Regions from separate parts of the Ewingella sp. C233 genome, predicted to be linked through region 1. Evidence: predicted binding sites of a transcription regulator. Region 1 holds the regulator's gene; the other holds the start of a gene.
The links. The regulator Fur, encoded in region 1, represses iron uptake genes when iron is present. The targets are predictions, from matches to a motif close to ATAATAATGAGAACNACTATCAA.
Positions count from the first base shown of each region.

Region 1 (7,576 bases):
CCAGCAGGGCGAATGGCGCTTTAATGTGCCGGTGCTGATGGCGGAATATGACAAGATCACCGGCTGGGAGAACATCCCTGCGTGGCCACATCCGGCGCTGTTTATCCGCGGAGGTCTGTCGCCTTATGTACAGGACAAATATCGCGACGCCATTGCCAGCCAGTTTCCGCAGGCGCGGGCACATGTCGTCGCCGGAACCGGTCATTGGGTTCATGCCGAAAAACCCGAAGCCGTGCTGCGTGCTGTACACCGTTTCATCGATGAAGCCTGATCTGGGATAAGCTGGGGATAAATTGTGCAAAAAGGCTGCATAACTTAGTCACTTAGCCATAATTCCGGGCTTTTAACCGTTGTGAACCCCGGTGCGGCTGGGGTATGATTGCGCGCTGAAATTTTGCCCCCGCAGAAAGGCGTTTACTGCGCCGAAGCGTTTTGTGGGAGGCAAGAAGGGTTAGGGTGTTTAGCCCGAAATATGTAAGGCAATCGTCTGAAACGGCGTGCCGTTTTCCGATGTAACTTCCCTGGTTTTACCGCTACCTATGGCAAAAGAACAACTGGATCGCACGACGCTAGATCTGTTCGCAGATGATCGCCGTCCGGGGCGTCCGAAAACAAATCCGCTTTCCCGCGATGAACAGCTCAGAATCAACAAGCGTAACCAGCTGCGCCGTGATAAAGCGAGTGGCTTGCGACGCGTAGAGCTGAAAATGAACGCCGATGCCGTTGATACACTCAACAAGCTGGCGGAAGAACGCAATATCAGTCGCAGCGAACTGATTGAAGAGATGCTGCTCGCACATCTTAACGGTCAGAATAGCTAACACGAAAGCGGGTAGCCGTTTCCGGTACCCGCACGTTTTTCTTCCCTGATGTTCAGCACACTTCCTTCTTAAAACGTTTCCCAATTCTCACTGTTTCTGCCATCTGCCAATGCGGTTTGCGGGCGCAATAAAGGCGATTTATTTGCTGCGGCTGCCTTCTGGCTGACCCTCGTCACGCTGTCTTTAAGCTTAAATGTCGCGACGGCGTTATTGAGCAGTGATGCCTGCTCTTCCAGCGAAACGGCTGCCTGTGATGCCTCTTCCACCAGCGCGGCATTCTGCTGAGTGACGCTATCCATCTGTGTCACTGCAATAGCAACCTGACTGATCCCTTTACTCTGCTCATCCGATGCCGAGGCGATTTCAGCCATAATATCAGTAACATGTGTTATCGAGCGCACCACGTCATCCATGGTTGAACCGGCGTTTTCCACCAGTTTTGAGCCGCTGTCGACTCTGGATACTGACTCGCTGATCAGCTGTTCAATCTCTTTGGCGGCCTGCGCGCTGCGCTGAGCCAAATTACGCACTTCGCTGGCAACCACGGCAAAACCGCGCCCCTGTTCGCCCGCACGCGCGGCTTCTACTGCGGCATTGAGCGCCAGAATGTTGGTCTGGAAAGCAATGCTGTTAATGACGGAGGTGATCTCAGCAATCTTCTTCGAGCTGCCTGAGATCTCTTTCATGGTACTGACCACATCGGCCACGATGTTGCCGCCTTTACGGGCCGTGGCAGAGGCTTCCACCACCAGTTGGCTGGCGTGATGGGCGTTGTCGGCATTATGTTTCACGGTCGCGGTGAGTTGCTCCATGCTGGCCGCCGTCTCTTCGAGAGCGGAAGCTTGTTGCTCGGTGCGCGAGGAGAGATCGTTGTTTCCTGCAGAAATTTCGGACGCTCCCTGATAAATGTTATTGGTACAGTTACGGATAGTTTGCACGGTATTGATCAGGCTGCCTTGCATGGCGTTGAGCAGCGGGATGAGTTTTCCGGCGCAGTTCTTGCCGAACTCTTCCAGATCATGCGTCAGGTCACCCCGGGCAATGACCGCAAACTGGTCGCGGATCTTGTTCAGCGGATTGACCAGTCCCCAGACCAGATAGCGATCGGTTAGGAAGAGGATCACAATGCCCAGACCAAACGCGACTAACAGGATGATTTTGCTCATCCGGGTCAGGCGGCTGGATTCCTGTTCCGATTTCTGTAGCGCACTGGCGATCAGACCATTGACCTTCTCAACTGAGGCACCAAATTTGACGCTCAGAGGAACCACCGACACATTGGAAATCTGCTTGTATGCCTCAACGTTTTTACTGCGGGCGGCATTAAACAGTGGCGTCGCGCCCTGCTCTGCCAATGCAGACCAGTCAGTGACCAGCTCCTGTACCACCGCATCATCCAGCCCCGGATGGGCCGTGTTTTTAAACGCTGCCAGCGCCTGAGTCATGTTCATCAGCGCCAGTTTTGCGCTGTCGAAGATTTCAGGGCCTTTCGTCGGATCATCCTGAAGCATAGCCATCGCACGGGTCAGACGGGTTTGTGAACGGAAATACTGGTCGCTGCCTTTATGTACCAGTGTCAGATCATTGACTAAGGCGACGTTAATTTCAGCATTTTTGGTCAGTGAGTTAAGTGAAGAAATGGTGTAGATCGCAACGCAAGCCCACATGACGCAAAAAACGCCAAGGATCCCTAACATCGCTTTCCTGATGGTAATGTTTTTCAAAAATTGCACAATGTGCCTCTCGTGAAACGTTTACGTTTCTTTTTATGAGATTAACGGGGATGCAGAGAATCAAACAGATCACCGTCTGGCATCAGCCCGGGACATGGTTGAACACCTCTCCGGGCATCGATTTCTTTATTATGTTGAGATTCCTCTCGCATCTTCTATCGGCGCTACATGAGTAAAATTTAGGACCAAGGTGAAATTATTTCACAATTGCGAATAACCAGATTTCCAGCAGGGACAAGGCTTATATCCCTACAAAGGGCATAAAACACACGAAGGCGATAACGCTTCGCATTAATGCCCGATAGACTTATTGTCCGATCCGTACTGGGATGCACAGGCATATTCTCCAGGCGGCGAGTTTGCTATTATCTGCAGCATTACTGCCTGCTATGCAGAGCACTTCATTGAGAACAAGAGGTTAGAAATCTTATGGCCGTAGTAGGAATCTTCTTTGGATCCGATACAGGTAACACCGAAAACATCGCTAAAATGATCCAAAAGCAGCTGGGTAAAGACGTTGCCGAGATACATGACATCGCCAAAAGCAGCAAAGAGGATCTGGAAAAATTCGATATTTTGCTGATCGGCATTCCTACCTGGTATTACGGTGAAGCACAGTGTGACTGGGACGACTTTTTCCCAACGCTGGAAGAGATAGATTTCGAAGGTAAGCTGGTTGCTCTGTTTGGCTGTGGTGACCAGGAAGATTATGCCGAGTATTTCTGTGACGCGATGGGCACCGTGCGTGACATCATCGAGCCACGCGGCGCGGTGATCGTCGGTCACTGGCCAACGGCCGGTTACCACTTCGAAGCTTCTAAAGGTCTGGCTGATGACAAACATTTCATCGGTCTGGCCATTGACGAAGATCGTCAACCTGAACTGACCAACGAACGTGTGGATGGCTGGGTTAAGCAGATTTCAGCAGAGTTGAGTTTGGCAGAGATTATTGGCTAAGCCTGAATTGGCCCTGACGAACTGGCGAAATGATCGAACGACAGGATACCGCTCCTGAGTGATTGATTCTCCATTGAAAGGGCCAAACTATTACTGAAATTAACAATTTAACCGCTACAAAATTGTAACTTTCTTCGGTATCAAGGTACACTAAGTTTAGGTGTTTTTTCTATTGATCAAGCCGTTGCGATCTTTTCGCTATGGCAATGAAAGATGCGATCTTTGTTAACAGACTACCGTTTCATCATGAACCGCCATCACAGGCTTCATGCCTCAACGTGATTACCATAGTAACAGGACTGAATCCGCATGACTGACAACAATACCGCACTGAAGAAAGCTGGCTTAAAAGTCACGCTTCCGCGACTTAAGATCCTGGAAGTGCTGCAAGCGCCGGAAGGTCATCACGTCAGTGCGGAAGATTTATACAAGCAACTGATTGATATGGGTGAAGAAATTGGTCTTGCGACGGTTTACCGCGTACTGAACCAGTTTGATGATGCCGGGATCGTGACCCGTCACAACTTCGAAGGGGGAAAATCTGTTTTCGAACTGACCCAGCAACATCACCATGATCACCTGATCTGCCTGGATTGTGGCCGTGTGATCGAATTCCGTGATGAGTACATCGAAGGACGTCAGCGCGAAATTGCCAAGAGACATGGCATCAAACTGACCAACCACAGTCTTTATCTTTACGGCCACTGCGAACTGGGTGACTGCCGCGAAGACGAAAACCTGCATAACGATAAACCTGCGCTGTAAGCCAGAATTTTGCCGTCATGCGTTCTGTCATGCAGAACATCCATTAACCGCTGAAAAGCGGTTTTTTTATGCCTGCGGTTTCATGTCACCATTACCGCAGACATAAAAAAACCCCGGCAAGCCGGGGTCTGATAAGGCAGAGATTCAGTGTCAGACTTTGCCGTCAACGTGTTCAGCACGGCTGAAACGTTTGCCGTCGGCGGACGCGGAGCGAACCCAAACATCGCCGCTGACCTGTGGTTTTTGTGCGTCATCGTAACGCTGCCACTGCTTGCCGCCATCCAGTGAATACTCAATAGCCAGCCCCGGCAGCGAAACGTTGGCCTCCAGTTTCCCTCCCGCAACGCGGGCTCCCGGCACCGGCAGACGGTAAGCGACACCGGCCGCATCCATCTTCGGCAATTCACGCTGGCCCATCAGGTTCGCGAACAGCAGCCACTCTTTATGCAGCGCCTCAGTGTTAACGTGATGCGTTTTACCACCAGAGAATTCACGCCCGGCTTTATAATCCATTTCCCAGTCCGCACGGTGCCATGCGCGCTCAGCCAGTGGCAGCAGACGCGGATAGATCATGTACTCCATACGATCATCGGTGCGGACCACTTCGCTCCATAGCTGCGCGGAGATCCCGTGAGCACCTGGCCACGCTTTATCGCTTTTCGCTTCGAAGGCGTTGCCGTCGCGGTCAACCGAGGTTTCGGCGTTCTGCGGCAGGTTGTCCGGCGCAAAGCTGAACACTTTAGCTTCGTCACTGAAACGCGTGCCCCAGTAGTACCCTTTTTCCTGCGGATTCACTTCATACGGGAAATCGAAGTAGACGTAGTCCGGGTTAGAAATAACCACTTCATAACCTTTGTTGGCCCAGTCGTTTGCTGTGTCAAAACCGCCCCAGTAGAGGGTATCCCAGAAGTTTACACCGGTACGTTTAGTCGCGAACGAGGAAGCGTCTTTGGCATCTTTCAGACCATCCTGCCAGGCCTGCATTTTCTCAATACCGTGGGCATTCACCAGCTTGCTGACTTCAACCGCGAAGTAGCTTGGCAAGTGCTCAACGTCCTGCACTTTGCCCTCTTTTACCATCGCCTGGCAAACCTGGGATTGCGCCCAGGGTTTGTCCTGCTTGCTCAGATCAATAATGCCTTTACCCGGTTCGATTTTGCCATTTTTGTCCTGATAGCCTGGGCCGAGGAAGATATTTTTGGCTTCATCGCCACCAAAATGCCAGGTGGTTAACGGCTGCCCAGCGGCTTTATGCATGCCAGCGATTTCGCCAATCACTTTATCAACAAAGCGTTTTGACGAATCCAGACATGGGTTCAGATAACCGTGACGATCGTAGAACTGTACGCCGGTGGTGTTAGACGTATCGGTAGGGTCCAGCAGGCGGAACTCGTTAGCCTCTTTCTCCTTACCTTCTTCCATGAGTTTTTTATAGCGCGCTTCCATCGAGATCACAGCGGCACGGGCGTGTGCTGGCATATCGATTTCAGGAATAACCTCAATCTGGCGCGCCTTAGCGTACTTCACGATGTCGATATAATCCTGACGCGAGAAGAAACCGCTGCCGTTATTGGTGCTATCCGGCCCTGAACCCAGTTGCGGTAACAGGCATGTCGTTTCTGTCAGGTCGTGACAGCGCTTACCGCCAACTTCCGTTAGCTCCGGCAGGCCCGGAATTTCGATACGCCATCCTTCATCATCACTGAGATGGAAGTGGAAAGTATTCAGCTTATAAGCCGACATTTGATCCAGCAGGCGTAATACAGCCGCTTTGGTGTGGAAGTTGCGCCCCACGTCGAGGAAAATCGCACGGTAATCAAAGCGCGGTGCATCTTTGGCGTCAAGCTGGGCAATTTTTTTGCTGCCGTCAGACGGTACCAAACTCAGGATCGATTGCAGACCATAAAATACCCCTGCCTGATCATAACCCGTTATTTCAGCGCCTTTCTTGCCGACATTCAGAATATACGCACCAGAAACAGCCTGTTTCCCGGCAAACTTAGCCTTAGAAATTTGCGTATGAATCGGGTATCCCGACGGATTTTCAGCAATACCCAACAGGTTGAAGCGTTTGATGACCGCATCGGCCGCCGGTTTTTCCAGCGCGGTGAGATCCAACGCGACACCTTTGGCGAGGTCAACATCACCGGCATGGATCTTAACTTCCAGCGGCGTGGGCACTATCTGCCCGCGCAGCGTTGCAGCCGGTAATACTGCCAGCGTTTCGTTCTTCACAAAACGGCTGGCAGGTGTCATCAGCACGTTGTTATCGGTGGAGGTACGTTTCCACTGATCGCCTTTAAACGGCGTAATAAACTGATGTAAATCTTCGGTATCGGTATTGGTCAGCACTTTTGGCTGAGCATTGCCGGAAGTCGCATACCAGCGCGGGATCAGGTCACTTTCGAACAGCTGCCAGTATTCACCGACAATCGGAATGGTGACGGTCTGATTGGCCGCAAAACCGGTAAACTTATCGGTCGGTTCAAGTTTGTGCAGATCACCGGTGATGCGCGTGATCGTGAACTGATCGTTATCCACTTTTAAAATGCGGCGCACGTTATGGAAATAGATCGCCCAGTCTTTGGCTTTGATCTCCTGACCGGCGTTGGTCAGCGTGATGGTGGCCGTATTACAAGATGCCCAGTCGGCACCCAGCACGCTGCAATGGGTCCCATGCTCTCCGGCCTGATTATCCTGCAGCGCATAGTTCACTTTTAACTGGCTAAGTTGATCCACCAGCTTTTGGTCAGCCATCGCACTGCCGGCTCCGCCAAGCATGCCCCCCATCAGGGTGGCGACAGCCAGCGCTTTTATTTTTAATTTCCCCATCTCAGCATCATCCTTAATTTGTTGGCGCAGGCGAATTGTTCGCTCTGATTTCCTGCCAGATTTTTCCGCAATCTTGCGCATAGGCTTGGCCATCACCGGTCTTACGTGCAGTCAGGCAACGCTGGTAATCCACGACGCGAACGGTTTCTTTCTCAGCAAAGGCTTGATGCTCTTTGATGGTTTTTAGCTGTTCAAGTATCGCCTGGCAGGTGGCGAGTTTGTCCGGTGCACCATCTGCGGTGTTAATACAGTTACTGTACGACTGGCGTAATTTTGCTTTTTCCGCTTTTTCTGCAGAAGCTGACGGATCCGCACAAGCGCTCAGTACCGCGACCGCAGCCAACATAAACAAACCATTTTTGATTGATTTCATTTTCATAGTATTTTTCATCACGACAGCGGGCCTCAGAAGATAGTGAACGGAGCGATGACGATAAACTTCACGTCTTTCTCATCCTGGAAGATATT
Region 1 covers NZ_JBUZRI010000001.1:2,400,778-2,408,353, forward strand. Annotated here, with positions in the region: gene ybfF (esterase) at 1-271, shown strand, start outside; gene ybfE (LexA regulated protein) at 540-821, shown strand; gene ACZRKO_RS10870 (methyl-accepting chemotaxis protein) at 890-2,554, opposite strand; gene fldA (flavodoxin FldA) at 2,984-3,511, shown strand; gene fur (ferric iron uptake transcriptional regulator) at 3,821-4,276, shown strand; gene ACZRKO_RS10885 (beta-N-acetylhexosaminidase) at 4,427-7,108, opposite strand; gene chiQ (ChiQ/YbfN family lipoprotein) at 7,122-7,472, opposite strand; gene chiP (chitoporin ChiP) at 7,514-7,576, opposite strand, start outside.

Region 2 (7,576 bases), 190 kb from region 1:
CCTCTTCAATCAGCGCCGTAGTGACAATCTCGGCCGGTGGGCCTTCGGCGACAATCTTGCCGTCGCGCATGGCGATCAGGTGCGTGGCGTAGCGGCAGGCGTGGTTGAGATCATGCAGAACTACGACCAGCGTGCGGCCCAGATTGCGGTTCAGATCCTGCATTAATTCCAGTAAATCAATCTGATGGGTGATGTCGAGCCAGGTGGTTGGCTCATCGAGCAGCAGCAGTGGCGTTTGCTGCGCCAGTACCATGGCGATCCACACCCGCTGGCGCTGCCCGCCTGAAAGGGTATCTACGGCACGGTCCGCCAGTTCGCTGATGCCGGTCGCCTGCATGGCCTCGCTTACCGCCAGCCGGTCAGCCTCACTCCAGCGGCTGAACAGGCGCTGATGCGGGTAACGTCCGCGGCCGACTAAATCCTCGACCAGAATATCACCGGGCGCGACGGAGCTTTGCGGCAGCAGCCCGAGCTCACGCGCCACCTCTTTGGTGGCATAGTCGCTGATCTGCCGCCCGTTGAGCAGTACGCTGCCGGACTGTGGCGAAATCAGGCGGCTGAGCGTGCGCAACAACGTGGATTTTCCACAGGCGTTCGGGCCGATGATCACCGTTAATTCGCCGTGCGCAATAGCAAGGTTCAGCCCCTCAATGACCACTTTCTTGTCATAGCTCAGGGTCAGGTTTTCACCCCGAAGCGGGGCGGTATGGCGGGTGGTTGTCATCATTTTCTGCGTGACTCTCGAATTAATAATCCAATCAGGTAAATGCCGCCGAGGCTCACGGTCAGCACTCCTACCGGCAACTGATAGGGGAGGAACAGGCGTTGCGTAGCGACGTCGGCCGCCAGCAGCAGCAGTGAACCGGTCAGGCCTGCGATAAGCAGCGGCTGGGACTGATTAGGACATAACCGGCGGGCAATCTGCGGCGCAACCAGCGCGATAAAGGAGATTGGGCCGGCCACGGCGGTGGCGGCCGCCGTCAGCGCGACACCCGCCAGCATGAGCAGCAGCCTCGAACGTTCGACCGGCACGCCCAGCGCGCGGGCCATATCATCGCCCATCTCCAGCAAATGCATCCGCCGCGAGAGCAGCAGCGTAAGCCCCCACGCCAGAATAATCAGGCCGACGACGGGCAGGTTTTTGGCCCAGGTGATGCCATTCAGCGAACCCGCACTCCATAATCCGGCAGTCAGTGCCGACTCAAGCGAGGCAGAAATCACCAGCCAGGTATTGCCCGCCACCAGCAGCGCGCGCACGGCGATACCGACAATGATCAGGCGGAAGGTGTCGACGCCGTTGCGCCATGCCAGCAGATAGACCACCACGGCGGTGAGTAATCCGCCCGCCATTGCGCCAAAAGTAATACCGAGGATCGTGCTGTTAAACAGCACGATCGCCACCAATACGCCGCTGTAGGCACCGGTATTGAAGCCAATCACGTCAGGGCTGCCAAGCGGATTGCGCATCAGCGACTGAAAAATCGCCCCGCTGGCGGCCAGCGCCGCGCCCAAAATCAGCGCCATCGCCACGCGCGGCAGCCGCCACTGGGTGACGATGACTGTCAGATTATGCGGGCCTTCGCCGCGCAGGGCGTTGAGCACCTGCCATGGTGTGAGCGACAGCGTGCCACTGCCGAGGCCATAGACGGTCAGCACCGCGCACAGCAGGATAAGAATAAATATTGTGAGTATCTGGCGTGAAAAAGGCATGAATTTACGCGAACAAGGGGGCATAGAGGCGATTGTCGTCATCATCAACACCGCTTCATCAGGGCGCGGTTACGCACCAGAATAATCAGCACCGGCGCGCCGATAAACGCCGTCACGATGGAAACGCGCAGCTCACCCGGCACCAGGAGCCGCCCGGCGATGTCCGCCGTCAGCAGCAAAATGGGCGTCAGCACCAGTGTCCAGGGCAGCATCCAGCGTGGATCTGAACCGGCCAGATGGCGGGCGATGTGCGGCATAATCAGCCCGACAAAGGCAATCGGTCCCACCGCTGCGGTGGCGCTGCCGCACAGCAGGGTCACGGCTAGCAGACCGCAAAGCTGTGTGGGGACAATACGGGTACCGAGCGCGGTGGCCAGATCGCTTCCCATACTCAGAGTGTTCAGGGCGCGGGTCATCAGCAGTGCGAGAACCGCGCCGCTGATAATGGGTAAAGTCACGACGCGGATCACCTCCATACTGCGGATATCCAATGAACCAGCCTGCCAGAAACGCAGCTGATCAAACACCAGCGGATTGAGCAAAGCGAGGCCGGACGAGAAGCCCTCCAGCACGGCGCCAAGCGCCACACCGGCCAGCGTCAGGCGGATCGGACTGACTTTTCCGCCACCTATCGCGCCGATCAACGCCACCATCAGCGTTGCGACCAGTGAACCGGCGAAGGCGAACCACAGATACTGGCTGATATCGGTCGCACCAAAAAAGGTGATGCCCAGCACCACGGCAAAACCGGCACCGGCGTTAACGCCAAGAATACCGGGGTCAGCCAGCGGATTGCGGGTGAGGATCTGCATCAGCGCACCGGCCAGACCGAGCGCCACGCCCGCCAGCAGCCCGGCCAGCGTGCGCGGTAAACGTGCATCGCGCACGATCACGCAGTCGGGCAAGGGGCACTGACCTTGCAGGGCGGCCGTCACGGTGTTGAGCGGGATCGGCTTTGCACCCACGCTGAGACTCAGAAAAATAACCAGCGCCAGCACGGCAACGGCCAGCAACATAAATAGCGCGCGGCGCAGCCATGCCTGCGAAGGAACGCGTAGCGGCGGCTTTTCCCTCGGGAAAAACGTGGGGGATGGTTCCGTAAGAGGCCGTGACATAAGGGATAAATACACCAAAGTTAATCTTAATGATATTTATTATCATTATCTATTGCGTTTAGCTATGGTAGCATGAGTTATCTTGCTATAGCACTACTTTGACTGTGCCTTTTACCCACATGTGACACCTTGATAATGAATAAGCCTTCGATTTTGCTCGATTTTTCCCTGCTGAAAACCCACGCCACGTTCCGTGCGGTTTTCTGCGCCCGCTTTATTTCTATTTTGGCACTCGGTTTGCTGGGCATTGCCGTGCCGGTGCAGATTCAGTCCATGACCGGCTCAACCCTGCTGGTAGGGCTGTCGGTCACGCTGGCTGGCAGCGGCATGTTTATCGGCCTGCTGATGGGCGGCGTCATGGCGGACCGCTACGAGCGCCGCCGCCTGATCCTGTTTGCACGCAGCACCTGCGGCCTCGGGTTTATCGGCTTGTGCATCAACGCTGCGTTACCTGCCCCCTCGCTGACGCTGATCTATCTGCTGGCGGTATGGGACGGTTTCTTCGGCGCGGTCGGAGTGACGGCACTGCTGGCGGCGACGCCCGCGATTGTCGGACGTGAAAATCTGGTGCAGGCCGGGGCCATCAGCATGCTGACCGTGCGGTTCGGGTCGATTCTCTCACCGGCTATCGGCGGGCTGGTGATTGCCAGCGGCGGGGTGGTGTGGAACTACGGTCTGGCGGCCGTCGGCACGGGTCTGACGCTCATTCCGCTGCTGAAGCTGCCGCAGCTCGCGCCGCCGGTGCAAAAGCGTGAGCATCCGCTGCGGGCGCTGATTTCCGGTTTCGCTTTCCTGCTGCAAAACCGGGTGATTGGCATGGTGGCGCTGTTGGGCGCGCTGCTGACCATGGCGAGTGCGGTGCGCGTGCTTTACCCGGCGCTGTCGGGGATCTGGCAGGTCAGCGCTTCGGAACTGGGGCTGATGTACGCCGCCGTGCCGCTCGGCGCCGCTGTCGGTGCGCTGACCAGCGGACGGGTGGCAAACGTGGCGCGCCCCGGTTGGCTGCTGCTGATGACCGCTATCGGTGCGTTTGTCGCCATTGGCCTGTTCAGCCTGATGCCGTGGTTTGGCCTCGGGTTAGCTTTCCTGGTGGTCTTCGGCTATCTCAGCGCCATCAATGCGTTGCTGCAATATGCGCTGATTCAAAACCTGACGCCGGATGATTTTCTCGGCAGGATTAACGGCCTGTGGACGGCGCAGAACGTGACGGGAGATGCCATCGGCGCGCTGCTGCTCGGTGCGATGGGCTCGGTGATGTTACCGGCCATGACTTCGGCGAGTTTCGGCTTCACGGCGGCGGTGCTTGGCGTGGTGCTGGCGTTTATGATGCGGGCGTTACGCCATACCATAACGGGCGGGCAACAGGCTCAGCCTGCGCCCACCCGTGCGGTCAGTGAGAAATGATCAGCGAGCAGTAAATAGCGTTTCCAGCCGCGTCAGCAGATTGCTGGCGCTGTAGTAATCCAGGCGGAAGGTGTCATTGCCGAGAGAATAAACCTGCTTGTTTTGTACCGCCGGAAGATGGGTCAGAAATCGGTTGTCCATCAGCCGCTGGCTGTCGCTGTCATCGCCAGAAAACAGCAGCAGGCTTTTGCCGTTCAGCCCTTCAGCCATATTTTCACCGGCTAATTGCACGATGTCTTTACGTACGCCCTGGCTCTGGCTGCCGTGCACACTGTCTGGCGCGGTGGCCAGCGTGAAGCCCAACTCGTGCAGTAATTGTCCCTGTGGTGAAGCGGCCGTCCACAGATTGGCTGCCTTGCCGTCCGGACGGTAGACCAGCGCCGAGACCGGCTGTGCAGGGAGCTTCAGCTCACTTTTTAGCTTTTTAACCCGCTCATCAAACTGCCGCACGGTGGCATTCGCCTGCGCTTCATGGCCAGTGGCGACGCCCAGCTGCAACGCCAGTTCCTGCCAGCTTTTATCGTCATAGTTGACGACTAAAACCGGCGCGATGGCAGAAAGCGGGTCATACAGTTTCAGCGCGGAATCCCCGCCGGTGGCCGAGATAATAATAAGATCCGGTGCTTCCCCGGCGATGGCTTCGGCATTAGGTTCACCGATGTACAACCGCTGCACTTTGCGCTCGGTGGCAAGCTTGCCCCACTGGCGGAAAAAGCCCTGCGCGTCGGCAATCCGGCTATTGGGGCTGGTGGCTCCGCTGGCGATCACTGGCGCATCAATCGCCAGCAAGGTCCCGGTGAGGGTGACGCTGGTGGAGACAATCCGCGCGGGCGCATGGGCCAGCGTAATGCTGCCGTGAGCACTTGGGATCTCGCGTGGCCAGCCCGTTTCTGCGGCCAGACTGGCGTTGCAGAGCAGAACGGAAATCCCGCCCGCAAGGGCCAGACGGTGGATCAGGGTATTGTTCACTTTCGACATCCTCAAGTATAGCGTGCTGAAAATTCTCACTTTATCAGTGAGTTTGAACTTTCCGTTGTGGTGAAAAAAGCACATGGCTTCAGTTTACGATTATTGACACACGTAAAATCGTCGAGTAGTTTACCGCCATTAGATGCAAATGATAATCGTTATTATATTCATTATCATTTTATTAATAGGAGTCGACTGATGGATGCTGTAGTGATGGACGGGAAAGGCAACGGGGCAGGGCAGACGGATCAACAGCGCAGAGCCGGTGCTGAAAGCGTGGCGGAGATATCGCCTACCGAGGGTTTTTTCCTCACTTCCCCTTTTCGCAGCTTAGCGACGCAGGGCTGTTTCACTACACTTACCTTGCCTGCCGCCGGGGGGGAAACACCCGACAGCCCGTTCCAGCAGGCGGTACAGCAGGCGTTCACTCAGGCGCGACACGCCGGTATTGCTCATCCGATCCTCTGCGGTGCCATTCCTTTCGATACGCAGCAACCCTCTGCGCTTTTTGTACCTAGAGAAGTGCAGTGGTTTGACCGGCAGACGTTTCTCGATAATACGCCGGTGACGCAAGGGGCGCTGCCAGAAGTGACCCGCAAAGCCGAACATCCCGCGCAGCCTGAATTTATGCAGATGGTTTCTTCTGCGGTAGAAGCGACTTCCCGCGGGGCGCTACGCAAAGTGGTGCTGTCGCGCCTGCTGGAGATCGAAACCCGCCAGCCGGTCGATCGTGCCGCGCTGATGGCGCGCATGATTGAGCAGAACCCTGGCGGTTATCACTTCCATGTTCCGCTGGAAAAAGGCGCGCTGCTGGGTGCCAGCCCGGAACTTTTGCTGCGAAAACTCGGCAACCATTTTCACTCCAATCCGCTGGCCGGTTCGGCCAGGCGCAACAGCGATCCGGTGCAGGATGACGCCGCCAAAAGTGCGCTACGGGTGTCTGCCAAAGACGTTTACGAACATCACATCGTCACCGACGGTATGCGCGAAGTGCTTGCCCCGCGCTGCGCCCATCTGCATATCCCGTCGCAACCTGAACTGCTCAGCACGCCGACCCTCTGGCATCTTGCTTCGCCTATTGACGGCGACGTGGCGGACAGTGCCGAAAACGCGCTTTCGCTGGCCTGTCTGTTGCATCCGACGCCAGCACTGTGCGGCACGCCAACGGTCGCTGCGCGTGAGCTGATCTCCCAACTTGAACCTTTCGACCGCGGCCTGTTTGGCGGCATCGTCGGCTGGTGCGATGCCGAGGGTAATGGCGAATGGGTGGTGACAATCCGCTGCGGCACGGTGAATGCCAATCAGGTTCAGTTATTTGCCGGTGCGGGTATCGTGCCCGATTCCACGCCAGAAGCGGAATGGGCAGAAACCGGCACCAAACTCAGTACGATGATGCGCGCCTTCGGCCTGCATACCCTTTGTTCTTGAAGCCGCAGGCTGCGTTAGCTGCGCTCGTTCACCCGAATCACTGACTCATGTCAGCTCATCGGGATTCTCTCGCTTGCCGCCTTGCTGCGACTCCAATTACTTTGGGTATGGACATTGATATCACCATGACTATTGCATTTACCCGCTGGCCGGACGATTTGGCGCAGCGCTACCGCGAACGCGGTTACTGGCTGGATCTGCCGCTGACCGATATTTTACAACGTCAGGCGCACAGCGATGCCGTTGCCATCACCGATGCGATTTCCGCGCTCACTTACCGCCAGCTGGCTGTGCAGTCAGACAGGCTAGCCGCCGCGCTGCGACGTCGCGGGCTGAAGTCCGGCGATACCGCGCTGGTGCAACTGGGTAACGTGACCGAATTTTACGTGGTGTTTTTCGCACTGCTGAAAATCGGCGTGGTGCCGGTGAATGCGCTGTTCAGCCATCAGCGCAGCGAACTGAACGCTTATGCGGCGCAAATCCAGCCCGTGTTACTGATTGCCGATGCCCATCACGCGCTGTTTGCTGACAACACATTTGTGGATGCTTTTGTTAAAGATCATCCTTCGCTGCGGGTGATGGCGTTGCGTAATGCGCCAGAGGTGGAACATTCGCTGGCAGCCTGGCGCGAAGAGGACGCGGGAGATTTCACCGCCGCGCCGACCCCGGCGGACGAAGTGGCCTTCTTTCAGCTCTCCGGCGGCAGCACCGGTACGCCAAAACTTATCCCCCGCACGCATAACGATTACTACTACAGCATCCGTCGCAGCGTCGAGATCTGCCGGTTTGACCCGCAGACCCGTTACCTGTGCGCCTTGCCCGTTGCCCACAACTACCCGATGAGTTCCCCCGGTGCGCTCGGCGTGTTCTTCGGTGCCGGCCAGGTGATTCTGGCGACGGATCCCAGTGCGCAGGTCTGTTTCCCGCTGATTGAGCAACACGCCATTACG
Region 2 covers NZ_JBUZRI010000001.1:2,593,755-2,601,330, reverse strand. Annotated here, with positions in the region: gene ACZRKO_RS11760 (ATP-binding cassette domain-containing protein) at 1-727, opposite strand, end outside; gene fepG (iron-enterobactin ABC transporter permease) at 724-1,710, opposite strand; gene fepD (Fe(3+)-siderophore ABC transporter permease) at 1,755-2,825, opposite strand; gene entS (enterobactin transporter EntS) at 2,961-4,229, shown strand; gene fepB (Fe2+-enterobactin ABC transporter substrate-binding protein) at 4,230-5,198, opposite strand; gene ACZRKO_RS11735 (isochorismate synthase) at 5,397-6,626, shown strand; gene ACZRKO_RS11730 ((2,3-dihydroxybenzoyl)adenylate synthase) at 6,752-7,576, shown strand, end outside.
Region 2: ACZRKO_RS11735 (isochorismate synthase) is a predicted target of Fur. The motif match lies at 5,347-5,369, and genes of this name have one in related genera.